2 regions of the Kineococcus sp. GCM10028916 genome follow, and region 1 is predicted to be linked to the other one. Evidence: riboswitches for the same ligand, from Rfam matches in the RefSeq annotation. Region 1 holds a riboswitch; the other holds the start of a gene.
The links. A riboswitch is a leader RNA that binds a small molecule or an ion and turns the genes downstream of it on or off. The one in region 1 is predicted to bind glycine.
Positions count from the first base shown of each region.

Region 2: linked by a shared signal. The riboswitch ahead of gcvP (aminomethyl-transferring glycine dehydrogenase) and the one ahead of gcvT (glycine cleavage system aminomethyltransferase GcvT) in region 1 are both predicted to bind glycine.

Region 1 is NZ_JBHTFM010000017.1:161,785-173,296, forward strand. Features, by position in the region: gene ACFQ46_RS17165 (NAD-dependent epimerase/dehydratase family protein) at 1-468, opposite strand, end outside; gene ACFQ46_RS17170 (MerR family transcriptional regulator) at 480-920, opposite strand; gene ACFQ46_RS17175 (FAD-binding domain-containing protein) at 964-2,172, opposite strand; gene ACFQ46_RS17180 (LacI family DNA-binding transcriptional regulator) at 2,220-3,257, opposite strand; gene ACFQ46_RS17185 (sugar phosphate isomerase/epimerase family protein) at 3,344-4,297, shown strand; gene ACFQ46_RS17190 (Gfo/Idh/MocA family oxidoreductase) at 4,303-5,301, shown strand; gene ACFQ46_RS17195 (sugar phosphate isomerase/epimerase family protein) at 5,348-6,346, opposite strand; gene ACFQ46_RS17200 (Gfo/Idh/MocA family protein) at 6,360-7,580, opposite strand; gene ACFQ46_RS17205 (LacI family DNA-binding transcriptional regulator) at 7,715-8,728, shown strand; gene ACFQ46_RS17210 (tautomerase family protein) at 8,754-9,143, shown strand; glycine riboswitch at 9,321-9,419, shown strand; gene gcvT (glycine cleavage system aminomethyltransferase GcvT) at 9,460-10,584, shown strand; gene ACFQ46_RS17220 (L-serine ammonia-lyase) at 10,615-11,512, shown strand, end outside.
Region 2 is NZ_JBHTFM010000001.1:70,597-82,108, forward strand. Features, by position in the region: gene ACFQ46_RS00360 (hypothetical protein) at 1-618, opposite strand, end outside; gene ACFQ46_RS00365 (ParA family protein) at 760-1,521, opposite strand; glycine riboswitch at 1,582-1,683, shown strand; gene gcvP (aminomethyl-transferring glycine dehydrogenase) at 1,767-4,640, shown strand; gene ACFQ46_RS00375 (VanZ family protein) at 4,867-5,370, shown strand; gene ACFQ46_RS00380 (NfeD family protein) at 5,570-6,043, shown strand; gene ACFQ46_RS00385 (SPFH domain-containing protein) at 6,043-7,113, shown strand; gene ACFQ46_RS00390 (cryptochrome/photolyase family protein) at 7,170-8,684, shown strand; gene ACFQ46_RS00395 (PPOX class F420-dependent oxidoreductase) at 8,681-9,088, shown strand; gene ACFQ46_RS00400 (RibD family protein) at 9,126-9,842, opposite strand; partial or broken gene ribA (GTP cyclohydrolase II) at 9,847-10,437, opposite strand; gene ACFQ46_RS00410 (SufE family protein) at 10,514-10,927, opposite strand; gene ACFQ46_RS00415 (sulfurtransferase) at 10,987-11,512, opposite strand, start outside.

The DNA.
Region 1 (11,512 bases):
GACGTAGGGCGGGGCGGTGACGTCGTCACCGTCCGTCCAGTCCGCTTCGGTGAACGGTCCTCCGCTGCTGCGGGAGTAGCCGACCGCCGCGAACGACGACGTCAGGACGACCCGGCGGACGCCCTGCTCCCGGGCGGCGCGCAGGACGCGGAGTGCGCCCTCCCGGGCCGGCCGGATGACGTCGTCAGGGTTCTCGGGTTGTCGCGACGGGAACGGTGAGGCGTGGTGCAGGACCCCGTCCGCGCCGGCCAGCGCCTCGTTCCAGCCGTCGTCGACGTCGAGGGTCGCCGTCGCGAACTCCAGCGCCGTCGCGTCGACGCCGGCCCGGTCCACCGCCGCGAGCACGACGTCCCTCCCCTCCGGGCCGCGGACGAGTGCCCGGACGCGTTCGCCGTCGGCGAGCAGGCGGACGAGCGAGTGGTTCCCGACGTGACCGGTCGCCCCGGTCACCACGATGGTGCGGTCCACGGTGTTCTCCTTCAGAATCTGGTGAGGACCTCGGTCACGGCGGCGACGGCGCGTTGTTCGGCGTCGGCGTCCCCGCGCACCCGGGCGTCCCACAGGTCGGTCTTGCGGTGCAGGTACTCGGCGCGGACCCGGAGCCGGGCGATCTCGGCCTCGACGCGGGCTGCCTGCGCGCTGAACAGGTCACGTTGCGCGGCAGCGGATTCCGCGTCACCACGCGCGAGCAGGTCGAGGTAGCGGCGCAGGTCGGCGACTCCGACGCCGGCCGAGCGCAGGCAGGCCAGCGCCTCGATCCGGGCGGCCGTGGCCTCGTCGTAGCGTCGGTGCCCGCTGTCGACGTCGCGCGGGACCGGGCCGAGCAGGCCGATCTTCTCGTAGTAGCGGAGCGTGGGTTCGCTGAAACCCGATCGTGCCGCCATCTCGGCGATGCTCAGGTCGTCGACTCGTGTGCGCACAGGGAGATCCTGCGCGCCCTCAAGCGCTTGAGGTCAAGCGTCCTCAGCCCGCCGAACGCACCCACGCGCTGAACGAGCGCAAGGATCCCGAACCGGGTCGGCGCAGCCACGGCCACGGGTGGCGGGCGACGACGTCCGCCCGCGCCGACCGACGGGCGAACCCGGGGACGGGGGCGTGGGTGACGGCCAGACGGCGTCCGGCCAGTTCCGCCACGGGGTCGCCGAGGTGCACGTCGCAGCCGAGTTCCGCCAGGGTCTCGGCGAGGAAGACGAGTCGCTTGCCGGACAACCGCAGGCGGGCCAGCAACGGCTCGTCGAACACGAAGACCGCGGGGAGGTCCGGGTGCGCGAGCAGGGCCGGGTCGGTGTCCCCGAGGGACTCCGCCGTCAACCAGACCGTGTCGGGTTCCCCGGTGACCTCCGGTGACCGGGGGCCGGCGTCGGTGGGACCGCCCGCCAGCGCGTCCGGGGCCTCGGCGCGGGGGCCGGCCTCGGTGTCCGGCCACTCCTGGACGGGGCAGGCCCGCTGCAGGGGGCAGCTGCGGCACAGACCGGGTGCGCGCTTCTCGACCTGCCAGCGGCTGAAGCCGTAGACCTTGCCCGTCCCGGTCCCGACCGCCCACTGCCAGCCGAGGCGGTTGGCGGCCTGGGAACCGTCGAGCAGGTGGCGGTACATCTCCTGCGCGCCCTCGCGCCAGTCCGCCCCGGCCCGCACCGACCACTGCGACGCCAGCCACATCCGGGTCTGGTTCACCAGCCAGCCGTCCTCGTGCAGTTCCGCGGTGGTCGCCGCGACGCACGCCATCTCCTGCGGCCACGGCTCGCGGGGCCAGGCCTGCGCCGGGACGGGAGCCTCGAAGCGCAGGGCGTCCGCCGTGCGGTGGCCGAGGCGGGCGTAGAGGTGGCGCGCGTACTCCTGCCAGAGCAGTTCGTCGCGGAACTTCGAGCGGTCCCGGGCCGGTGCGTCGGCGGCCGCCGCCCACACGGCGGGCAGGGGGAGGAGGCCGTGGCGGATGTAGGGGGAGAGCCGCGTCGCGCCGCGGCGCTCCCGCGGGAACACCTCGTTGCGGCGGGCGGCGTAGCCGGTCAGGTCCAGCGTGGCGAGCGCGGTGTCGGCGGCGGTCTGCCCGCCGCGCACCGGGGACACCGCCACCTCCTCGTCCGGGGCCTCGCAGGTCAGGTGCCCGAGGTGGGTGGCGACCCAGGCGCGCACGGCGTCGCGCTCGGTCGGCGGGGGAGGCAGGAGGGGCACCGGCCCATCGTCGCCCCGGCGGGCGGGGTCGGCACCCGGCGCCGCGGTCAGCCGGTGGACGCCGGTGCGGGCCCCGTCGTCCGGCGGACCGCGAGCGTGGCGGCGACCCGGTGCACGCGGCCCCCCTGGCCGCCGCCGGCGAGGCGTTCGGTGACGAAACGCCCGCTCTGGACGCCGATGGCGAAGGTCCCGTTGTCGACCGACGTCAGGGACAGGTGGCGGATGGCGGCGAGGTAGGTGTTGTCGTAGCCGATGACCGACAGGTCCCCGGGAACGCCGAGCCCCAGGTCGTGCGCCGCCGACAGGGTGCCGATGGCCGCCAGGTCGTTGTAGGCGAAGATCGCGGTCGGGCGCTCACGGCTCTCGAGGACCCGCCGGGCAGCGGCGTACCCGCTCTCCTCACCCGTGCCGCCGGCCACGACCGACGCCGGCAGGCCGGCGTCTGCGAGGGTCCGCTCGAACCCCTCGGCGCGCAGCGAACCCACCCGTCCCGGACCGCGCAGGTGCACCATCCGGTGGTGACCGAGGTCCAGCAGGTGCCGGGTCGCGCTGGTCGCGCCGGCCCCGTCGTCGTTGACCACCACGTCGGCGTCCAGGTCGCCCGGTTCGTAGGTCCCGGCGAGCACGATCGGCAGGCCGGCGCTCGCGGCCCGGCGCAGCTCCTGGTCGTCGTCGGTGGTGCCGACGACGACGACCGCGTCGACCCGCTGCGAGCGCAGCTGGTCCACCGCCGAGCGCCCGACCCGCCGGGAGGTGAAGGAGTCGGCGAGCACGGGCGCCAGCCCGGCGCCGTCGAGGGAGGCGGTCAGGCCGGCGAGGAGCTCGACGAACCAGGGGTTGCGCAGGTCGTTGAGCAGGACCCCGACCGTGCCCGACCGCGGCTGGGCCAGCGCCCGGGCCAGCCGGTTCGGGTGGTAGCCCAGCTCCTCCGCCGCCGCCCGCACCGAGGCGCGGCGGGCCTCGCTCACCCCGGGGTCCCCCCGCAGCGCCAGCGAGGCCAGCGACTTCGACACCCCGGCCCGCTCGGCCACGTCCCGGATCGTGGGCATCCGCGGTGCCGGCGTGCGTCCGTCGCGGTGTTCCACGGGGGCAGCTTAGGGGCAGACACGTGGATCGCTGGACGCTAATCTGGACCGGTCCACACCTGTCCAGTCGCTCAGCGAGGAGCACCGTGTCCACCTCCACGACCCACCCGGTCCCGGCGGCACCCCCGGCCGGGTCCCCGGCCTCCCCGACGTCCCTGCCGAAGTTGTCGATGAACGTCACCACCACCTTCTTCGGCAACGTCGTCCAGGACATCGCCGTCGCCAGGCAGGCCGGGTTCGGGGGCATCGAACTGCAGAGCCCCAAGCTCTACCGCTACCTCGACGCGGGTTTCTCGGTGCACACGCTGCCGCCCCTCCTGGAAGGCCTCGAGGTGACGGGCCTCGGCGCGGTCCTCGACGCCGAGCGCCAGGGCGCTGCGCGGGAGGACTTTCTCGCCGAGGTGCGCCGCATGTGCTCGATCGCCGCCACGCTCGGCGCCCCGATCGTCCAGCTCTGCACCGGTCCGGTGGACGTCCGCGTGGTCAAGGACCACCGCGCGGGAACCCTGGCCGACGACGACGCCCGCTACCGCGCGACCCTGGGGATGGACGAGGCCGAGGCCGTCGCCGTGACCGCGGGCAACGTCCGCGAGGCCGCCGACATCGCCGCCGACCACGGCCTCGAGCTCTACCTCGAACCCCTCGCCTGGGCCCGGCTCAACCACTGCCGCCACGCGCTGCGGATCATCGAGACCGCCGGGCGGCCCAACGTCGGGATCGCGCTGGACACCTGGCACTTCTGGTCCACGGGGGACACCCTCGAGGAGGTCGCCGCCCTGCCGCCGGAACTCATCAAGGCCGTCCACCTCTCCGACGGTCTCGACCTCGACCGCGAGCACGACGTCGCCGACCAGGGCGTGCACCGCAACGTCGTCATCGGCGGGGGAGCGATCCCGTTGCAGCAGTGGGTCGACGCGATCAAGTCCACGGGCTACGACGGCTGGTGGGTCTCGGAGATGTTCTCCGACCGCGCCAACGAGCACGATCCGCTGGTGGTGGCGACGACCATGCGCAACCTGCTCGCCATCCTGGTCGGCTGAGCCCCGTGCAACGCTTCGCCCTCGTCGGTGCCGGGTTCATCGGCTCCGTCCACGCCCGCAACCTCGCCGCGCACCCGGACGTCGACCTCGTCCTCGTCTACGACATCGACGAGGCCCGCGCCCACGACCTCGCCCGCCGTCACCGCTCGCGGGCCGCCGGCGATCTCCGTGAGGTCTTCGACGCCGACCACGTCGACGCGGTGTTCATCGCCTCTTCCACCGACACCCACGCCCAGCACCTGCGCGCGGCCGCCGACGCCGGCCTGGCCGTCATCTGCGAGAAACCCCTCGCTCCCGACATCGCCGCGGCGCGCGACGTCGTCGCGCACGTCCGCCGCAGCGGGGTGCCGGCCATGCTCGACTTCAACCGCCGCTTCGACCGCGACCACGCCGCGCTCCGTCGCGTGGTGGCGGAGGGGGGCGTCGGGGAGGTCGAACTCCTGCAGCTGACGTCGCGCGGCCCTTCCCTCCCGCCCATCGAGTACCTCGAGGTCTCCGGGGGCCAGTTGCGCGACCAGACCGTGCACTTCTTCGACCTCGCGCGGTGGATCAGCGGTCAGGACCCGGTCTCGGTCTCCGTCACGGGTTCCGCCCTGGCCGATCCCCGCATCGCGCGCTTCGGCGACGTCGACACCTCGGTGGCCGTGCTGACCATGCCCTCGGGGGCGCTCGTGCAGATCGACAGCGTCCGGCGCACCGGGTACGGCTACGACGAGCGCATCGAGGTCATGGGGTCCACGGGGCTGGTGGAGTCCCGCCGTCACCACCGGGGAAACGTCGTGCACTACGGCGCGACCGGGGTCGTCGCCGACGCGTTGCCGCCGGGCTGGTTCGAGCGGGTCGAACCGACCTACGCCGCCACGCTGGCCGCCTTCGTCGACGCGCTGGAGCGGGGGACCACCCCGCCCGTCACGCTGGAGGACGGTCTCGCGGCCCAGGCCGTGGCCGACGCGGCCACCCGCGCCCTGGCCAGCGGACGGACGGAGACCATCGCCTACCCGTGACGGGACGCCCTGCGCGACAGGGCGTCCCGTCCGTCCGGGCCGCCGCTCAGACCCCGGCGGCCCGGGCGGCGTCCTTGAGGACCTCCGCCGCCACCTCCAGGCCCTCGATCCGCCCGAGGGAGGTGTCCTCGTGCTCGATGTTCACGGCCATGTCCGGGTCGACCTCGTGCAGGACGCGCAGGAACTCGGCCCAGAACGCGGTGTCGTGGCCCCTGCCGAGGGCGACGAAGTCCCACGCGGATTCCTTCGGCCACTCGTTGACCCACTCGTCGCCCCCGAGGTTCGTGCGGTCCTCGGAGGGGTCGAGGCGACGGAACCGGTTGTCCAGCACGCCGTAGACCGCGGCGGCCGGGTTGATCCGCACGTCCTTGGCCGCGGCGTGGAACACCAGCGGACCGAAGTCGCGGACGACGGCGACGGGGTCCATCTGCTGCCAGAACAGGTGCGAGGCGTCGAGTTCGACGCCGACGTGGGTGGCCCCCGTGCGTTCCAGCAGTTCGCGCAGGTTCGCCGGGTTGAAGACGACGTTCTGCGGGTGCAGTTCGAGGGCGACCTTGACGTCGAGGTCGCGACCGAGGGCGTCGATCTCCTTCCAGAACGGGACGGCGACGCTCCACTGGTGGTCGATGACGTCGAGGTCGCGGGAGTTCCAGGCGTTCACCACCCAGGTGGGGCGGGTCGCCCCGGGCTCGGCGCCGGGGAGCCCCGACATGGTGACGACGCGGTGCTGGCCCAGGCGGTTCGCCAGCCGGATCGAACGGCGGACGTCCTCGGCGTGCTGGTCGCCGATGACCCGGTTCGGGTGCAACGGGTTGCCGTTGCAGTTCAGGCCGGCGATCGAGACCCCGGTGCCCTCGAAGGTCCCGAGGAACTCGTCACGCGCGGTGTCGCTGACCAGGATGTCGTCGAAGGTGGGGATGTGGACCGGGGGGAGGAACCCGCCGGAGTTGAGTTCGATGCCCTCCAGCCCGAGGCCGGCGACGACCTCCAGCGCCTCGGGCAGGGAGCGGTCGTGCAGGATCGCGTTGTAGACGCCGAGTTTCACGGTCGGTTCTCCCTCAATCGACGGGGACGGGTTCGCCCGTGCCGTCGGCGGCCCGGGTGACCGCCTCGAGCGCGCGCAGGTTGTGCAGGCCGTGGGCCATCGGCGGCACCACGGGCAGGTCGCCGATCGGGGTTCCGACCCCACCGGCGACCTCGTTGAGGAACGCCCGGCACTGGAAGCTGAAGAAGTCGCTCTGCCCGTGCCCGACGCCGCCGAAGTCCATCGGGAGCCCACCCGCGACGTAGGGGTGCTCGGGGCCGACGAGGACCTGCCGGTAGCCGTTGACCACGCCGGGCGCGGTCGAGTCGGCGATGGTGAACTCACCGGTGCGGTTGAGGTCGAAGGCCCCCGCGCCGTGCTCGGTGAAGATCTCGAAACCCAGTCCGTTGGGCAGGCCGTGCGCGATGCGCGAGACCGAGAACGTCCCGGTCGCTCCGTTCGCGAACGTCGCCGTGAACGTCGCCAGGTCCTCGTTCTCGACGTCCTCGAACTCGGCGCTCACCTCGGTCAGGGCGTGCCCGACGACGGCACCGACCGGTTTCGGCCGGCGCGTCGTGACCTGCGAGAACACCGTGCCCCGCACGGACTCCAGCGGCCCGCAGAAGTACTCGCCGAGGTCGACCAGGTGGCTGCCGATGTCCGCGAGCGCCCCCGACCCCAGACCGCCCCGGTAGCGCCAGCTGATGGGGGCGTTCGGGTTGGCCGCGTAGTCGCACCAGTAGTGGCCGTTGAAGTGGCGGACGGCCCCGAGGTGACCGTTGAGCACCTGCTCGCGCAGGGCGTTGACCGCGGGGGAGCGGCGGAACGTGAAACCCACCGCGGCGACGAGGTCGGGGTGCTGCGCGGCGGCGGCCACCATCGCCTCCGCGTCGGCGACGGAGGGGGCCAGCGGCTTCTCGCAGAGGACGTGCTTGCCCGCGGCGAGCAGCCCCTCGACGATCTCGCGGTGCAGGTGGTTGGCGACGACGACGCTGACCGCGTCGATGTCGTCGGCCTGCGCGACGGCCTGCCAGGACGTCTCGGCGCGCTCGTAGCCGTAGCGCTGCGCCGCAGCGATCGCGAAGGGTTCGTGCGCGTCGGCGACGGCGACCAGGCGGACCGGCGGCAGGCCCTCGCCGTAGCGGCCGCCGGCGAGGGTGGTGGCGGCGCGGTAGCCGGCGAGGTGGGCGCGGCCGGCCATGCCGGCGCCGATCACGGCGACGCCGATCGGGGGGATGGGGGAGGTGGGGGGCATCGGTCGGGCCTCTCGGGAGGGGTCGCGGGTCGGCATCGGCACTGGTGCGACGTGGTTTCAAACCGGTTTGAACGACTGCCGCTAGAATCGGTTCGACCGTCCGCCGTTGTCAAGCGGGCCAGGGAGGGAGTCCGGTGTCCGCTCGACCCACGATCAAGGACGTCGCGGCCCGGGCCGGGGTGTCGAAGGGCATGGTGTCCCTCGCCCTGCGGGGGGCGCCGGGGCCCAGCGCCGAGACGGCTGCCCGCGTGCTGCGGGCGGCCGCCGACCTCGGGTACCGCGCCGATCGCGCGGCGAGCAGCCTCGCGCTGCGGCGCACCCGCCTGCTCGGGATCACCGTGGCCGTCCGCAACGCCTTCCACGCCGAGCTCGTCGAGGAGCTGCAGGACGCCGCGGAGGAGGCCGGCTACGACGTCGTGCTCGCCGCGGTGACCCGCACGCGGGGGGAGCGGGCGGCGGTCGAGACCCTGCTGGACTCCCGCTGCGAGGCGCTGCTGCTGCTCGGGCCGGAACTGCCCGGTGCGGAGCTGGCGGAGCTGCGGCGACGCGTCCCCGTCGTGGTCCTGGGACGGCGGCCGCGCCTCGCGGACCCCGGGTCGCCGGGGCCCGACGTCGTGCGCGCCTCCGACGAGGTCGGGACGCGGCTGCTGGTCGAGCACCTGGTCGACCTGGGTCACCGGGACCTGCTGCACGTCTCGGGCGGCGCGGGGGACATCGCCGCCGACCGCCGCGCCGGGTTCGAGGCCGCCGTCGCGGCCGCCGGGGTGCGCGGGCGGGTCGTGGAGGGGGCCTTCGACGAGGAGGGCGGGGCGGCCGCCACCCGGCGGGTCCTGGGTGGGGGGTGGACGGGGACGGCGGTGGTGGCCGCCAGCGACCGGATCGCGCTCGGCGTCCTCGACGTCCTCCTGCGGGAGGGGATCGCGGTCCCCGGGCGGGTGTCGGTGACCGGCTACGACGACAGCCTCCTGGCCCGGTTGGGGCACGTGCGGCTGACGTCGGTGAGTCAGGACGCGGCCGGGCAGGCGGCGTGCGCGGTGCGGGCGGCCGTGCGGCGCCTGGACGGCGAGGACGATCCGGGCCCCGCCGACGTCGTCCTCGTCCCGCGGCTGGTGGTGCGGGACACGACCGGTCCAGTCATGTCAAAATGACAGGACAAATTACCCGGAGGTTCTCGTGCCCCTGCTCCGCTTCGACCTCGTCGCCGGCCGTCGCCCCGACGAGGTCGCCACCCTGCTCGACGCCGCCCACACCGCCGTGGTCGAGGCGTTCGGCGTCCCCGACGGCGACCGGTACCAGGTCGTCCACCAGCACCCCGAGGGCGAACTCGTCGTCCACGACACCGGCCTCGGCATCGAGCGCACCCGCGACGTCATCGTGCTGCAGGTGACCAGCCGCCCCCGCCCGCGCGCGCAGAAGGAGGCGTTCTACCGCCTGCTCGTCGAGCAGCTGCGCACCCGCTGCGGGACCGCACCCTCCGACGTCGTCGTCTCGGTCGTGGAGAACTCCGACGCCGACTGGTCCTTCGGCCACGGCCGCGCCCAGTTCCTCACCGGGGAGCTCTGAGCCGGCGCGGCGGGACGCGGCGGCGCTGGTCCCCGGGGGCGGTCGTGTGCCACGCTGACAGGCAGCACAACTGAACACACGGCCGCTTCCCCCGGGCGGGAGAGCCCCACCGGTCCCACCGGTGGGCACCGAAGGAGCAACCACCCCGGAACCTCTCAGGTCCACGTACCGCCACGGGCAGGCCGCTCTGGAGAGCAGGACCCCTGGGTCCTCACCGACGGGGAAAGCCCTGCCCCGCAGGGTGAAGCTCTCAGGTTCCGCGACAGAGGGGGTCCAGCACGCGACCGCACCGCGCGGTCGCGACGAGAGGAGCCCCGTGAACACCCAGGTCAGCAGCGCGACGGTCAGCCCGACGAGCACGCCCCTCGCCGACGTCCACGCGGCGCTCGGCGCCTCCTTCACCGACTTCGCCGGCTGGCAGATGCCGCTGCGCTACGCCTCCGACCTCGCCGAGCACAAGGCCGTCCGCGAGCGCGCCGGGGTCTTCGACCTCTCGCACATGGGGGAGATCCGGGTCACCGGCCCCGAGGCGGGAGCGGCGCTGGACGCGGCCCTCGTCGGGCGGGCCTCGACCATGCCGATCGGCCGGGCGGCCTACGGGATGCTCGTCGACCACGAGGGCGGGATCGTCGACGACCTCGTGACCTACCGCCTCGGCGAGCAGGAGTTCCTCGTCGTCGCCAACGCCGCGAACGTCGAACCCGTCGTCGTGGCCATCGCCGACCGGTGTCGCCCCTTCGACGTCCACGTCGCCGACGAGACCGCCCGCTGGGCCCTCGTCGCGGTGCAGGGGCCGGCGTCGGTGGCGATCCTCGGACCCCTCGTGGACGTCGACCTCGACGCGCTCGGCTACTACCGCAGCGCGTCCGCCACCCTGCGCGACGTCCCCGTGCTGCTCGCGCGCACCGGGTACACCGGGGAGGACGGTTTCGAGGTGTTCGCCCCGGTCGAGCACGCGGTCACCGTCTGGGACGCGCTGCTGTCCGCGGCCCGGGAGCACGGTGGGGTCCCCGCCGGGCTGGCCTGCCGGGACACCCTGCGCCTGGAGGCGGGGATGCCGCTCTACGGCCACGAACTGACCCGCGAGACCAGCCCGTTCGCCGCCGGCCTCGGCCGTGTCGTGAAGCTGGACAAGGACCCGGGACCGGTCGGGCTCGAGGCGCTGCGACGACTCGCCGAGGTCGCACCCGCCCGGGTGCTGGTCGGCCTGAAGGGATCGGGGCGCCGGGCTCCCCGTGCCGGGTACGCCGTCGTCTCCGACGGGAACCCGGTCGGGGAGGTCACCAGCGGCGCGTTGTCGCCCACGCTCGGCTACCCCGTCGCGATGGCCTACGTCGACGCCGCGCTCTCCGCCCCCGGCACCGCGCTGGCCGTCGACGTCCGCGGTTCCGAACTGCCCGTCGAGGTCGTCGCACTGCCCTTCTACCGTCGGGAGCGCTGACGCGTGAGCGCTCCGCTGTCCGTCTTCGACATGTTCTCCATCGGCATCGGCCCGTCGAGCTCGCACACCGTCGGCCCGATGCGCGCCGCCCTCGCCTTCGCCGAGCACCTCGAGGGAACCGCCGCGCTGGAACGGGTCGTCTCCGTCACCGTCGACCTCTACGGATCGCTGGGGGCCACCGGCCGCGGACACGGCACCGACCGGGCCGTCGTCCTGGGACTGCTCGGTGAACGGCCCGAACTCATCGATCCCGACGCCGTGGGAGGGCTCCTCGACGAGATCCGGCGCAGCGGTCGACTGCGGGTCCTCGGCCGGCACCCGGTGGGTTTCGACCTCGACGGCGACGTCCGCCTGATCGGCCGGACCTCGCTGCCCGCCCACCCCAACGGCATGGTGTTCACGGCCCGCGACGCCGCCGGTGACGTCGTCGCCGAACGCACGTCGTACTCCGTCGGCGGGGGTTTCGTCCGCGACCACCCGCTGGACGCGAGCGAACCCGTCGTGGGGACCGGGGCGGGGTTGCCGCACGGTTTCCGCAGCGCCCAGGAACTCCTCGACCACTGCCGCTCGACCGGCCTCGGGGTCGCGGACCTGGTGCGCCGCAACGAGGAGAGCCTCCGCTCCGGGAACGACGTGGACTCCGGGCTGCTGGACATCTTCGCCGCCATGGCGGCCTGCGTCGACCACGGCCTCGTCACCGACGGAACCCTCCCCGGCGGGCTCGGCGTCCGCCGCCGCGCCCCGCGCCTGCACCGCGAACTCCTCTCCGAGGAGGGGAACACCGCCGCCGACGTCCTGCACGCGATGGACTGGGTCAGCCTCTTCGCGCTCGCGGTGAACGAGGAGAACGCCGCCGGCGGCCGGGTCGTCACGGCCCCGACGAACGGCGCCGCGGGCATCGTGCCTGCCGTGCTGCACTTCTACCGGC
Region 2 (11,512 bases), on a different contig from region 1:
GGTCACCCAGTCGTGGGCGTCGGGCAGCCAGTGCACCGCGGCCAGCAAAGAGTCGGCCCAGGTGCTCAGCAGCTCGTCGAGACCGACGCGCCAGGAGTGCTGGTAGCCCTCGCCGTCCTCGGCCAGCACGATCTGCTCGACGACGGAGCGGCTGGAGCCCAGGCGCACGGCGATGAGTTCCTCGTCGCGGGCGAAGAGGGGCAGCAGGGCCGGCGGGGCGGTGAGGCCGGGACCCTGGCCGCTCGCGCGACGCACCGCCTCCTCCAGGGTCAACGGGACCCAGCCACCGGGCCCCACCGTCGGAGCACTCGTGCGGAAGGTGGTGCGGACGGGATCGACACCGTCGACCGCGCGCCACCAGGCCCGGGCACCGCGGGGGATCAGCAGGCCCATCTGGCGTTCCACCGCGTCGAGGTGAGCCTCGCTGACCCCGGGGCGCAGGTGGCTGGCGATGTCCGCCCCGCAACGCGTCCACTGGGCGCGCAACCGCGTGACGATGCCGGTGATCCGGTCGGCCTCCGGGTCCGGAGCGGGCACGTGCGGCGCTGCGGTCGGAACCACCGCTCCGCGGACGGCGCGCACCACGCGGAGACGGTCGAGGGGTGTGTTGGGCGTCACGGAACCTCCTAGGGCCCGCGAAGAGCGCGGGGAAGAACGGGCGGCACCTGCGGGGACGAACCCGGGTAGACCGACTTGTTGGAACCTAGGCGTTCGTCGGCGTTCCCGCACCTCGGACGGGGCACGACCCCGTCCGGTTCCCTACGTCGTGCGGAGGATCCGGTCCAGCACCGCGTCGAACTGCTCCGCGACGGTCTTCGCCGCCTTGGCCCGCAACGAGTGCAGCGGAACCCCCGCTCCCTGCGACTGCGGCACGGCCACCCGGTCCGGCAGCGGTTCCAGCACCAGGTCGCCGAACATGGCCTGCAGTTCCTCGTAGCGGAAGCGTTGTTCCCCCGAGCGCTGGGTGTAGCGGTTGACCAGGACCCCGACGACCTCCGGGGAGCTGCGCAGGGCACGGACCTCCCGGATCGTGCGGTCGACCGCCGCCACGGAGAACCGGCTGGCGTCGGAGACCACGAGCACGGCGTCCGCCGCGCGCCACGCTGAACGCGTCAGCCCGTTGAGCGAGGGCGGGGTGTCCAGCAGGGCGAGGTCGTGGTCGTCGAGCTTGCCCAGGGCCCGGCGCAGCGACTTCAGCGTCTCCTCGTCGGCCTCGGGGGTGTCCAGACCCGCGGAGGCCGCGGAACCGGTGAGGACGTCGAGCAGTCCCGGGTGGTCGTCGACCCACCCGCTGGGCGCGACGGCGTCCTCGGCGACGCGACGTCTCGGGGTGCGCAGCACGGCGGCGACGTCGTGGTCGCGGTGGGCGCTGACGTCGAGGCCGGACGTGGCGTCCGCCTGCGGGTCGAGGTCGACGACGAGGGTGCTGGTCCCGCGGTGGAGGGCGGCCGAGGCCAGCCCGAGGACGACGGACGTCTTGCCGACCCCACCCTTGGCACTGCAGACGGCGAGGGTGATCACGGCGGTCAACCTATCTTCCCGGGATCCGGGATCCCGTCCCGTAGGATGCGGGCAGGCCGTTCAGCTCGTGTGGGAGAGACCCTGGTCGGGGAAGAGTCCGACCGCGGCGCCGAAGGGGCAACATCCCCGGAACCTCTCAGGCGGAAGGACCACGCGAGATCAGGCCGCTCTGAAGCACGTCCGCGCCTGCGCGGGTGGGTGACAGACGGGGAGGTACCTGCCCTCAGCGACCTCCGGAGCGTCCCATGACCTCGCCCACGCCCGTCCGCAGCGACCTGCCGGAGTTCTCCCCGGAGCTCGCGGCCCTGCCGTTCAGCGCCCGCCACATCGGCCCCGACGCCGCCGACGTCGCCCGGATGCTCGAGGTCGTCGGCCTCTCCTCCACGGAGGAGCTCGTCGACCGCGCCGTCCCCGCCGGCATCCGCGACGGCGTGCTCGACCTGCCCGAAGCGCTCGACGAGACCGCCGTGACCGCCGCGCTGCGCGCGCTCGCCGGACGCAACCGCGTCGTGCCGTCGATGATCGGCCTCGGCTACTTCGGCACCCGCACCCCGGCCGTCGTGCGCCGCAACGTCCTCGAGGACCCCTCCTGGTACACGGCGTACACGCCCTACCAGCCCGAGATCTCGCAGGGCCGCCTCGAGGCGCTGCTGAACTTCCAGACCGCCGTCACCGACCTCACCGCGCTCGACGTGGCCAACGCCTCCCTGCTCGACGAGGCGACCGCCGCGGCCGAGGCCATGACCCTGGCCCGCCGGACCTCCAAGGCCCCCGCCGGGGCCGTGTTCGCCGTCGACGCCGACGTGCTCCCGCAGACCCTCGCCGTGCTGCGCACCCGCGCCGTGCCGCTGGGCGTCGAGCTCGTGAGCGTCGACCTCGACGCCGCCGACCCGCTGGCCGTGGTGGGCGAGCGCGGGGTGTTCGGGGTGCTCCTGCAGTACCCGGGGACCTCCGGCCGGGTCCGCGACCTCGCCGCCGTCGTCGCCGACGCCCACGCCCGCGGCGCGATCGCGATCACCGCGGCCGACCTGCTGGCGCTGACGCTGCTCGTCGCGCCGGGGGAGTTCGGCGCCGACGTCGCCGTCGGTTCCAGCCAGCGCTTCGGCGTCCCGATGGGTGCGGGTGGCCCGCACGCCGCCTACATGGCCGTCCGCAAGGGCCTCGAACGCTCCCTCCCCGGACGCCTCGTCGGCGTCTCCGTCGACGCCGACGGCAACCGCGCGTACCGCCTCGCCCTGCAGACCCGCGAACAGCACATCCGCCGGGACAAGGCGACCTCCAACATCTGCACCGCGCAGGTCCTGCTGGCCGTCATGGCCGGCTGCTACGCCGTCTGGCACGGGCCCGACGGCCTGCGCGCCATCGCCTCCCAGGTCGCCCGCCGCGCCGCGGCGCTCGCCGACGCGCTGCGCACCGGCGGCGTCGAGGTCGTCCACGAGGCGTTCTTCGACACCGTCCTGGCCCGCGTGCCCGGCCGCGCGCAGGCCGTGGTCGCGGCCGCGCTCGAGGCGGGGGTGAACCTGCGCCTCGTCGACGCCGACCACGTCGGGCTGACCGTCGACGAGACCACCTCCGAGGCGCACGTCGCCGCGGCCCTGACCGGTTTCGGCCTGACCCCGACGGAGGCGACCGCCGACCCCGCGCTGCCGTCCGCGTTGCGCCGCGGGTCGGAGTTCCTGACGCACCCGGTCTTCAGCCGGCACCGCTCCGAGACGGCGATGCTGCGCTACCTGCGCACCCTCTCCGACGCCGACTACGCCCTCGACCGCGGGGCGATCCCGCTGGGCTCCTGCACGATGAAGCTCAACGCGACCACCGAACTCGAGCCGATCTCCTGGCCCGAGTTCGCCGACCTGCACCCCTACGCCCCGGCCGACCAGCTCGCCGGCACCGCCGAACTCGCCGCCGACCTCGAAGGCTGGCTCGCCGAGGTCACCGGCTACGACGCCGTCTCGTTGCAGCCCAACGCCGGATCCCAGGGCGAGTTCGCCGGACTCCTGGCCATCCGCGCCTACCACCTCGCCCAGGGCCACGGTGAGCGCACCATCTGCCTCATCCCCTCCTCCGCCCACGGCACCAACGCCGCCAGCGCCGTGATGGCCGGGCTGAAGGTCGTCGTCGTGCGCTGCGACGACGCGGGCAACGTCGACCTCGACGACCTGCGTACCAAGGTCGCCGAGCACGCCGACGACCTCGCCGCGCTGATGGTGACCTACCCCTCGACCCACGGCGTCTACGAGGAGTCCATCCGCGAGGTCTGCGGGCTCGTCCACGACGCCGGCGGCCAGGTCTACGTCGACGGCGCGAACCTCAACGCCCTCGTCGGCCTCGCCCGGCCCGGCAAGTTCGGGGCCGACGTCTCCCACCTGAACCTGCACAAGACGTTCTGCATCCCCCACGGTGGCGGCGGCCCCGGCGTCGGACCCGTCGCGGTCCGCTCCCACCTCGCCCCGTTCCTGCCCTCCACCGCCCCCGACGGCGACGGGGTCGGGATGGTCTCCGCCGCCCCGTACGGTTCCGCCGGGATCCTGCCCATCCCGTGGGCCTACCTGCGGCTCATGGGCCCCGACGGGCTGCGCGCCGCGACCGTCCAGGCCGTGCTCTCCGCCAACTACGTCGCCACCCGGCTGCAGGAGGCCTTCCCCGTCCTCTACCGCGGCCCCGGCGGGCTCGTCGCCCACGAGTGCATCCTCGACCTGCGCCCGATGACCAAGGCCACCGGCGTGACCGTCGACGACGTCGCCAAGCGCCTCATCGACCACGGGTTCCACGCCCCGACGATGTCGTTCCCCGTCGTCGGGACCCTCATGGTGGAACCCACCGAGAGCGAGGACCTCGCCGAACTCGACCGGTTCTGCGACGCGATGCTCGCCATCGCCGCCGAGGTCCAGGAGATCGCCGACGGGCGTTGGGCCGTCGAGGAGTCCCCGCTGCGCCACGCCCCGCACACCGCGGTGTCCCTCGTCGGGGAGTGGAACCACCCCTACTCCCGCGAGGAAGCGGTGTACCCGAACGGGATGAACCCCCGCTCGAAGTACTGGCCCCCCGTCCGCCGCATCGACGGAGCCGCCGGCGACCGGAACCTCGTCTGCTCCTGCCCGCCGCTCTCGGAGTACTGAGTTCGTTCTCAGGCCCGCGTGGTCGGGGCGGGCGTCCGGGGTGGGGTAGGCGCGCCGGATTCCAGCGCTGCGCGCTGGCTCCATCCGTTCGCGCTGGTGGGTGCACCACCTCGCGCGGGTGCACCGGCGCTCACTTCGGACATCCGGCGGACGTACCCCGCCCGGACCGCCCTCCGTGCACCACGCGCGGTGTGTCTCGAGATCGGTAGGTGACGCGGTGGGGTGGTTGCCGACGTTCCTGGTCGAGCACTCCGCGCTGGTGCCGCTCGGGGTGCTGGTCGTCGTGGTGGGGTCCGCCGCGTCGGGGTGGGTGGGCCGGAGGAGCCCACGCGTGCTGGGTTGGTTGGTCGGCCTCGCGTTGCTGGGGGTCCTGACGGTCACCCTGGCGCCGGACGACCGGGGGCGGGTGCACGGGGTCACGTGCGAGGTGGGGATCGACTTCCCGTCGTGGGGGAGCAGCGAACTGCTGGCCAACGTCGCCCTGTTCGTCCCGGTGACGGTGTTAGCGGTGGTGCGGTTCCGGCGCCCGGTCTTCGTCGGCCTCGGCGGGATCGTGCTGTCCGCGGCGATCGAGGGCACCCAGGCGCTCGCCGTCGTCCTCGGCCGCTCCTGCACCACCAGCGACTGGGCCATGAACACCGCCGGCACGGTGCTGGGCGTCGGAGTCGGAGCAGCCCTCCTCGTGCTGGACCGCACCCACGCGGGTCGTGCAGGGGCCGCGCCCAGGTGACGCTGAAGGGTCGCCAGGGGGTGCTCCCGCCGGATGTCCGAAGTGAGCGCCGATGCAGTCGCCCGACCTGGTGCACCCGCTCGCGCGAACGGAGTATCCGGCGGGAGCACCGCCTGACGACCCGGACGAGAACCTGCCCCCGGGTCCCAGCTCAGCACCACGGAGGGTTGGTAGGGTCCCCGGCGAGGGGGTGATCACGATGGAGTTCCTGGACGCGTTGCTGGACCGCAGCTGGTTGCTGTGGGTCGCAGCGGCCCTGGTCCTGGGGATCCTCGAGATCACCGCCATCGACCTGGTCTTCGCGATGCTCGCGGGCGGGGCGGTGGCGGGGGCGATCGCCGACGCGGTGGGGCTGTCGTTCGTCCCGCAGGTCCTCATCGCGGCCGTCGTGGCCGGGTTGCTGCTGGCGACCATCCGGCCCGTCCTGCTGCGCCGCCTGCGGATGCCGCCCACCGGGACGACCGGCTCGGCCGCCCTCGTCGGGCGCTCGGCGATCGTCCTCGAACCGGTCACCCTCCGCGGGGGCCTGGTGAAACTCGTCGGGGAGACGTGGTCGGCGCGGTCGACCGGTCCGACGTTCGCCGCGGGTGACGACGTCGTCGTCACCGCGATCGACGGGGCCACCGCGGTCGTGGGGCCGCTCGCACCACTCAGCACCACCGAGGAGAACTGATGGACAACGTCGTCACCCTTGTCGTGCTCGCGCTCGTCGTCGTGTTCGTGGTGACGGTGATCGCCCGCACGATCCGGATCGTCCCGCAGGCCACGGCCGTCATCGTCGAACGGCTCGGCCGGTACTCGCGGACGCTGGAGGCGGGGCTGAACATCCTGGTTCCCTTCATCGACAAGGTGCGGGCCAACGTCGACCTGCGTGAGCAGGTCGTCTCGTTCCCGCCGCAGCCGGTCATCACCTCCGACAACCTCGTCGTGAGCATCGACACCGTCATCTACTACCAGCCGACCGACCCGAAGTCCGCGACGTACGAGATCGCGAACTACATCCAGGGCATCGAGCAGCTCACCGTCACCACGCTGCGCAACGTCATCGGTTCTCTCGACCTCGAGCAGACCCTGACGAGCCGCGACCAGATCAACGGTCAGCTGCGCGGGGTCCTCGACGAGGCGACGGGTCGGTGGGGGATCCGCGTGAACCGCGTGGAGCTCAAGGCGATCGACCCGCCGGCCAGCGTGCAGGACTCGATGGAGAAGCAGATGCGCGCCGAACGGGACAAGCGCGCCGCGATCCTCACGGCCGAGGGTTTCAAGCAGTCGCAGATCCTGACGGCCGAGGGCGAGAAGCAGTCCTCGATCCTGCGGGCCGAGGGTTCCGCCCAGGCTGCGATCCTCGAGTCGCAGGGGCAGGCGAAGGCGATCACCCAGGTGTTCGACGCCATCCACCGCGGCGACCCGGATCCGAAGCTGCTGGCCTACCAGTACCTGCAGATGCTGCCGAAGATCGCCGAGGGCAGCTCGAACAAGCTGTGGATCGTGCCGAGCGAGCTGAACGATGCCCTCAAGGGTTTCGGGAACATGTTCACCGCCCACGGGGGTGACTCCTCGGGTTCCGACGGGTCCACCGGGGCCCGGGCGCCCCGCCCCGCCGCCCCGGAGCCGACGACGGGTTTCGACGAGGTCGTCCTCGAGGACCCCGCGCAGGCGTTGAAGCGGGCCCGCGAGGAGGCCGCGGGGGCGGCCCGCGACGCCGAGGGCGTCACCCGGGAGACGCACCTCCCGGGGGACTGACGGGTCCGGCCCCGCTTCGGCGTGCCGAGCGGGCGCCGCTCTCCCAGAGTGGACGCGTGGACGTCGCCGCGCAGGAACTGCCCGACCGCTCGCCGGACACCCGGCGGTGGTTGTTCGCCGACCAGCTCGGCCCGCACTTCCTCGACGCCCCGGGGCAACCGGTGCTGCTCGTCGAGTCCACCGAGGTGTTCCGGCGTGCCCGCTACCACCGGCGCAAGGCCCACCTCATCCTCTCCGCGTTGCGGCACCGCGCCGCGGAACTCGGCGACCAGGCGGTGTTCATCCGGTCGGGGACCTACCGCGACGGGCTCGCGGCGTCGGGGGAGCCGGTGAGCGTCTGCGACCCCACGTCCTACCGTTCCCGCCGCTTCGTCCGGCGGGTGCCCGACCTCGAGGTGCTCGCATCCCGGGGTTTCGTGGTCTCCGAGCGGCAGTTCGCCGGGTGGGCCGACCGGCGGGGCGGGAAGCGACTCCTCATGGAGGACTTCTACCGCGACGTCCGTCGCCAGCACGGGTTGTTGATGGACGGTGCCGAACCGGTCGGCGGTTCGTGGAACTACGACCACGACAACCGCGAGGCGCCGCCGAAGCAGGCGACGCTCGACGTCCGCGAACCCTGGTGGCCCCCGGAGGACGCGATCGACGACGAGGTGCGCGCCGACCTCGACCGGATGGTGCGCGACGAGGGCGTCGAGTTCAGCGGCAACGACGGGCCGCGCCGGTTCGCGGTGACCCGCCGGGAGGCGCTGAGCGCGCTCCGCCGGTTCCTGTCCGAGCGGTTGGAGCAGTTCGGCGTCTACGAGGACGCCATGCTCACGGCCGATCCGTGGATGGCGCACTCGATGCTCTCCGTCCCGCTGAACCTCGGCCTGCTCGACCCGGTCGAGGTGGCCCGCCGGGCGGAGGAGCACGGCCGTGAGCACCGGGTCCGGCTGGCCTCGGTCGAGGGTTTCGTGCGTCAGGTCGTGGGCTGGCGCTCCTACACCTGGCACCTGTACTGGCACCTGGGGGAGGACTACAAGGGCCGCAACGCGATGGGGGCGACGTCGCCGCTCCCGGACTGGTTCGCCGACCTCGACGCCGACGCGGTGGAGGCGAACTGCCTGCACCACGTCCTGGCCGGCGTCCGCGACGAGGGCTGGACCCACCACATCCCGCGGCTCATGGTGCTGGGCAACTGGGGTCTGCAGCGCGGCTACCGGCCGGCGGAACTCGCTGACTGGTTCTGGCGGAACTTCGTCGACGGTTACGACTGGGTCATGACGACGAACGTCGTCGGGATGTCCCAGCACGCCGACCACGGTGTCCTCGCCACCAAGCCGTACGCCTCGGGCGGCGCGTACATCGACCGGATGAGCGACTTCTGCGGTGGTTGTCGCTACGATCCCAAGGTCCGGGTGGGCGAGGACGCCTGCCCGTTCACCGCGGGGTACTGGAACTTCCTGGCCGGCCACCGGGAGGAACTGGGAGGCAACCGGCGCATGTCCCGGGCACTGGGGGGCCTGGACCGGTTGCGGGACCTCGACGGTGTGCTCCACCAGGAGGCCGAGAGAGGTAGTGGTCCACCGTGACCGACGTCCAGCGAGCGACGGAACTGCTGGGGAAGTCCTCCTACGTGCTCCTCACCACGTCCCGGCGTGACGGGCGCCTCGTGCCGACGCCGGTGTGGGCGGCGCCGTACGGCGACGGTCGCCTCGTCCTGGTCACCCAGGACACCACGGGGAAGGTCAAGCGCCTGCGCCGGGAACCTCAGGTGCTCCTCGCTCCCTGCAGCAACCGCGGGAAACCCTACGGCCGTCCGGTGCGCGGCACGGCGGACGTGCTCGGGCCGGAGGAACTGCCCGAGGTGGAGAGGGTCCTCGCGGCCAAGTACGGCCTGCAGTTCCAGCTGTTCGCCCGGGTCGAAGGGTTCGTGCAGCGCCGCGGACGCCTGCAGGGCGATCGGGTCGGGGTCGTCCTCACCGTCACCGACTGACCTTCGGCGCCGCGCTCGGTCCTTCCCCGACCACCGATCAGGCGCGGAGGTCGAGCTCGAAGCAGACGTCGTCACCGAGGAGGTGACGACGGGCGGGTGGACGCAGGCAGTCGGTGAGGGGTTCGACGTCGGGCAACGAGATCCCCCGCCGACCGCCGCGGCCGACGACGAGCGGGGCGACCGTGAGGTAGAGCCGGTCGACCAACCCGGCCGCGACCCAGTCGCTGACCGTGGCTCCGCCGCCCTCGACGAGGATCCGGCGCAACCCCCGCTCCCGCAGGGTCTTGAGGACGGTCCGGGGCGAACGGGCCTGCTCGCCGACCAGGTGGACCGTGACGGGGTCCCGCAGGACCCCGCGGTCGAGCAGGGTTCCGCGCGGGTCGAGGACGACCCGCACCGGGTTCGGCCCCTCGACGGCCCGCACGGTCAGCTGCGGGTCGTCGGTGCGGACGGTGCCGGGCCCGACGACGACGGCGTCGACCAGTGCGCGCAGCCGGTGCAGGTGCTCGCGGTCGGCCTCGCCCGTGACGAAGTGCGAGTCGCCCGAGGCCGTCGCGATGCAGCCGTCGAGGCTCTGCCCGAGCTGGGCGACGACCCCGGTGCGCCCCGCGAGCAGCAGCGGCGCGTAGCGGTCGACGAGGTCGCCGCCGGAGCGTTCCTGCAGCCCCGCCCCGACGAGGACCTGGTCGTCCTCGCGCGCCAGGCGCAGCAGGGTGTCCCAGTCGCCGAGGCGGACCGGGGCGTCGATGCTCACCGGGTCAGCTCACACCGGGGAGGCGGTGGCCCATCCGGTCGCGCTTGGTCCGCAGGTACCGGACGTTGTCGAGGGTCTGGGCGACGGGCAGGTCCCGTCGGCGCAGGACCGGCACGCCGTGGGTCTCCAGCGCCGCGACCTTCACCGGGTTGTGGGTCATCAGCTCCACGTCGCGGACGCCGAGGTCGCGCAGGACGGCGACGGCCCCGGAGTAGTCGCGGGAGTCGACGGGCAGACCGAGGTCGAGGTTGGCCTCGACCGTGTCGCGACCCTGCTCCTGCAACGCGTAGGCCGCGATCTTCTCGGCCAGCCCGATGCCGCGCCCCTCCTGACCACGCAGGTAGAGCACGACCCCGCGGCCCTCCGCGGTGACGGCCTCCAACGCGGCGTGCAGCTGCGGACCGCAGTCGCACCGCAGCGAGCCGAGCACGTCGCCCGTCAGGCACTCCGAGTGCATCCGGACGAGGACGTCGTGCCCGTCCCCGATCTCGCCCGCGACGAGCGCGAGGTGCTCGATCCCGTCGGCCTGGCGGTAGGCGACGGCCCGGAACGTGCCGAAGGTCGTGGGTAGTCGTGCTTCGGAGATCCGCGTCACCGGCAGTGCGTGGTCGTCCTCCGCCAGCAGCTCGTGGCTCGACTCCCGGGTGTACGTCACGTCCTCGTCCCTCTCCTCAGGCGACGGTGGCGACACGCACCTGGCGCTTCACCCGCGCCAGCATCCCCGTCATCCCCCGCATGCGCAGCGGACTGACGGCTCGGTCGAGCCCCAACCGGGAACACACGTCACCCGGCAGGTCGAGCACCACCGCCGCGGGCAGGCCGTCCAGACCTTCCTGCAGCACCCCCGCGAAACCGCGCGTGGTCGGCGCCTCGGGTGGCGCCGAGACGTGCAGGTGCACGGCGTCGGCGTCGTCGACCTCGACGGTGATGAAGACGGGGGACTGGCACTCGTCCACCCGCTCCATCTTCTCGAGGTGCCCCTCGAACTGCGGCGGCAGCGGCTTCAGGCCCTGGCTGAACTCGAGCAGCAGTTGCAGCCGCTCGCGATCGGGCAGCGCCTGGAAGTCCTCGACGATCTCGGCCATCGGGGCCGGCAGCCCTGCGGTCGGGTCATCGCTGAGGTCATCGCCCGACGCGTCGGTGGTCACTGGGCCGAACCCTTGTCGGACCCCTTGGCGATCGGGACGCGCACGGCGTTGCCCCACTCCGTCCAGGACCCGTCGTAGTTGCGGACCTGACCGAAACCGAGCAGCTGGGAGAGCACGAACCAGGTGTGGCTCGAGCGTTCCCCGATGCGGCAGTAGGCGATCACGTCGTCCTCGGGGGAGAGGCCCTTCTCGTCCTGGTAGATCGCGGAGAGTTCCTCCCGGGAGCGGAAGGTGCCGTCCTCGGCCGCGGCGCGGGCCCACGGGACGCTGTCGGCGCCGGGGATGTGGCCGCCGCGGACGGTGCCCTCCTCGGGGTAGTCCGGCATGTGCGTGCGTTCGCCCGTGTACTCCTGCGGGGACCGCACGTCGACCAGCTTGCCGCCGCTGCCGGTGCGGATGTGCGCGAGCACGTCCTCCTTGAAGGCGCGGATCGAGGTGTCCTCGCGTTCGACGACGGGGTAGTCCGCCGCGGGACGCGCGGGGGCCTCGGTCGTCATCTCCCGGCCCTCGGCGACCCACTTC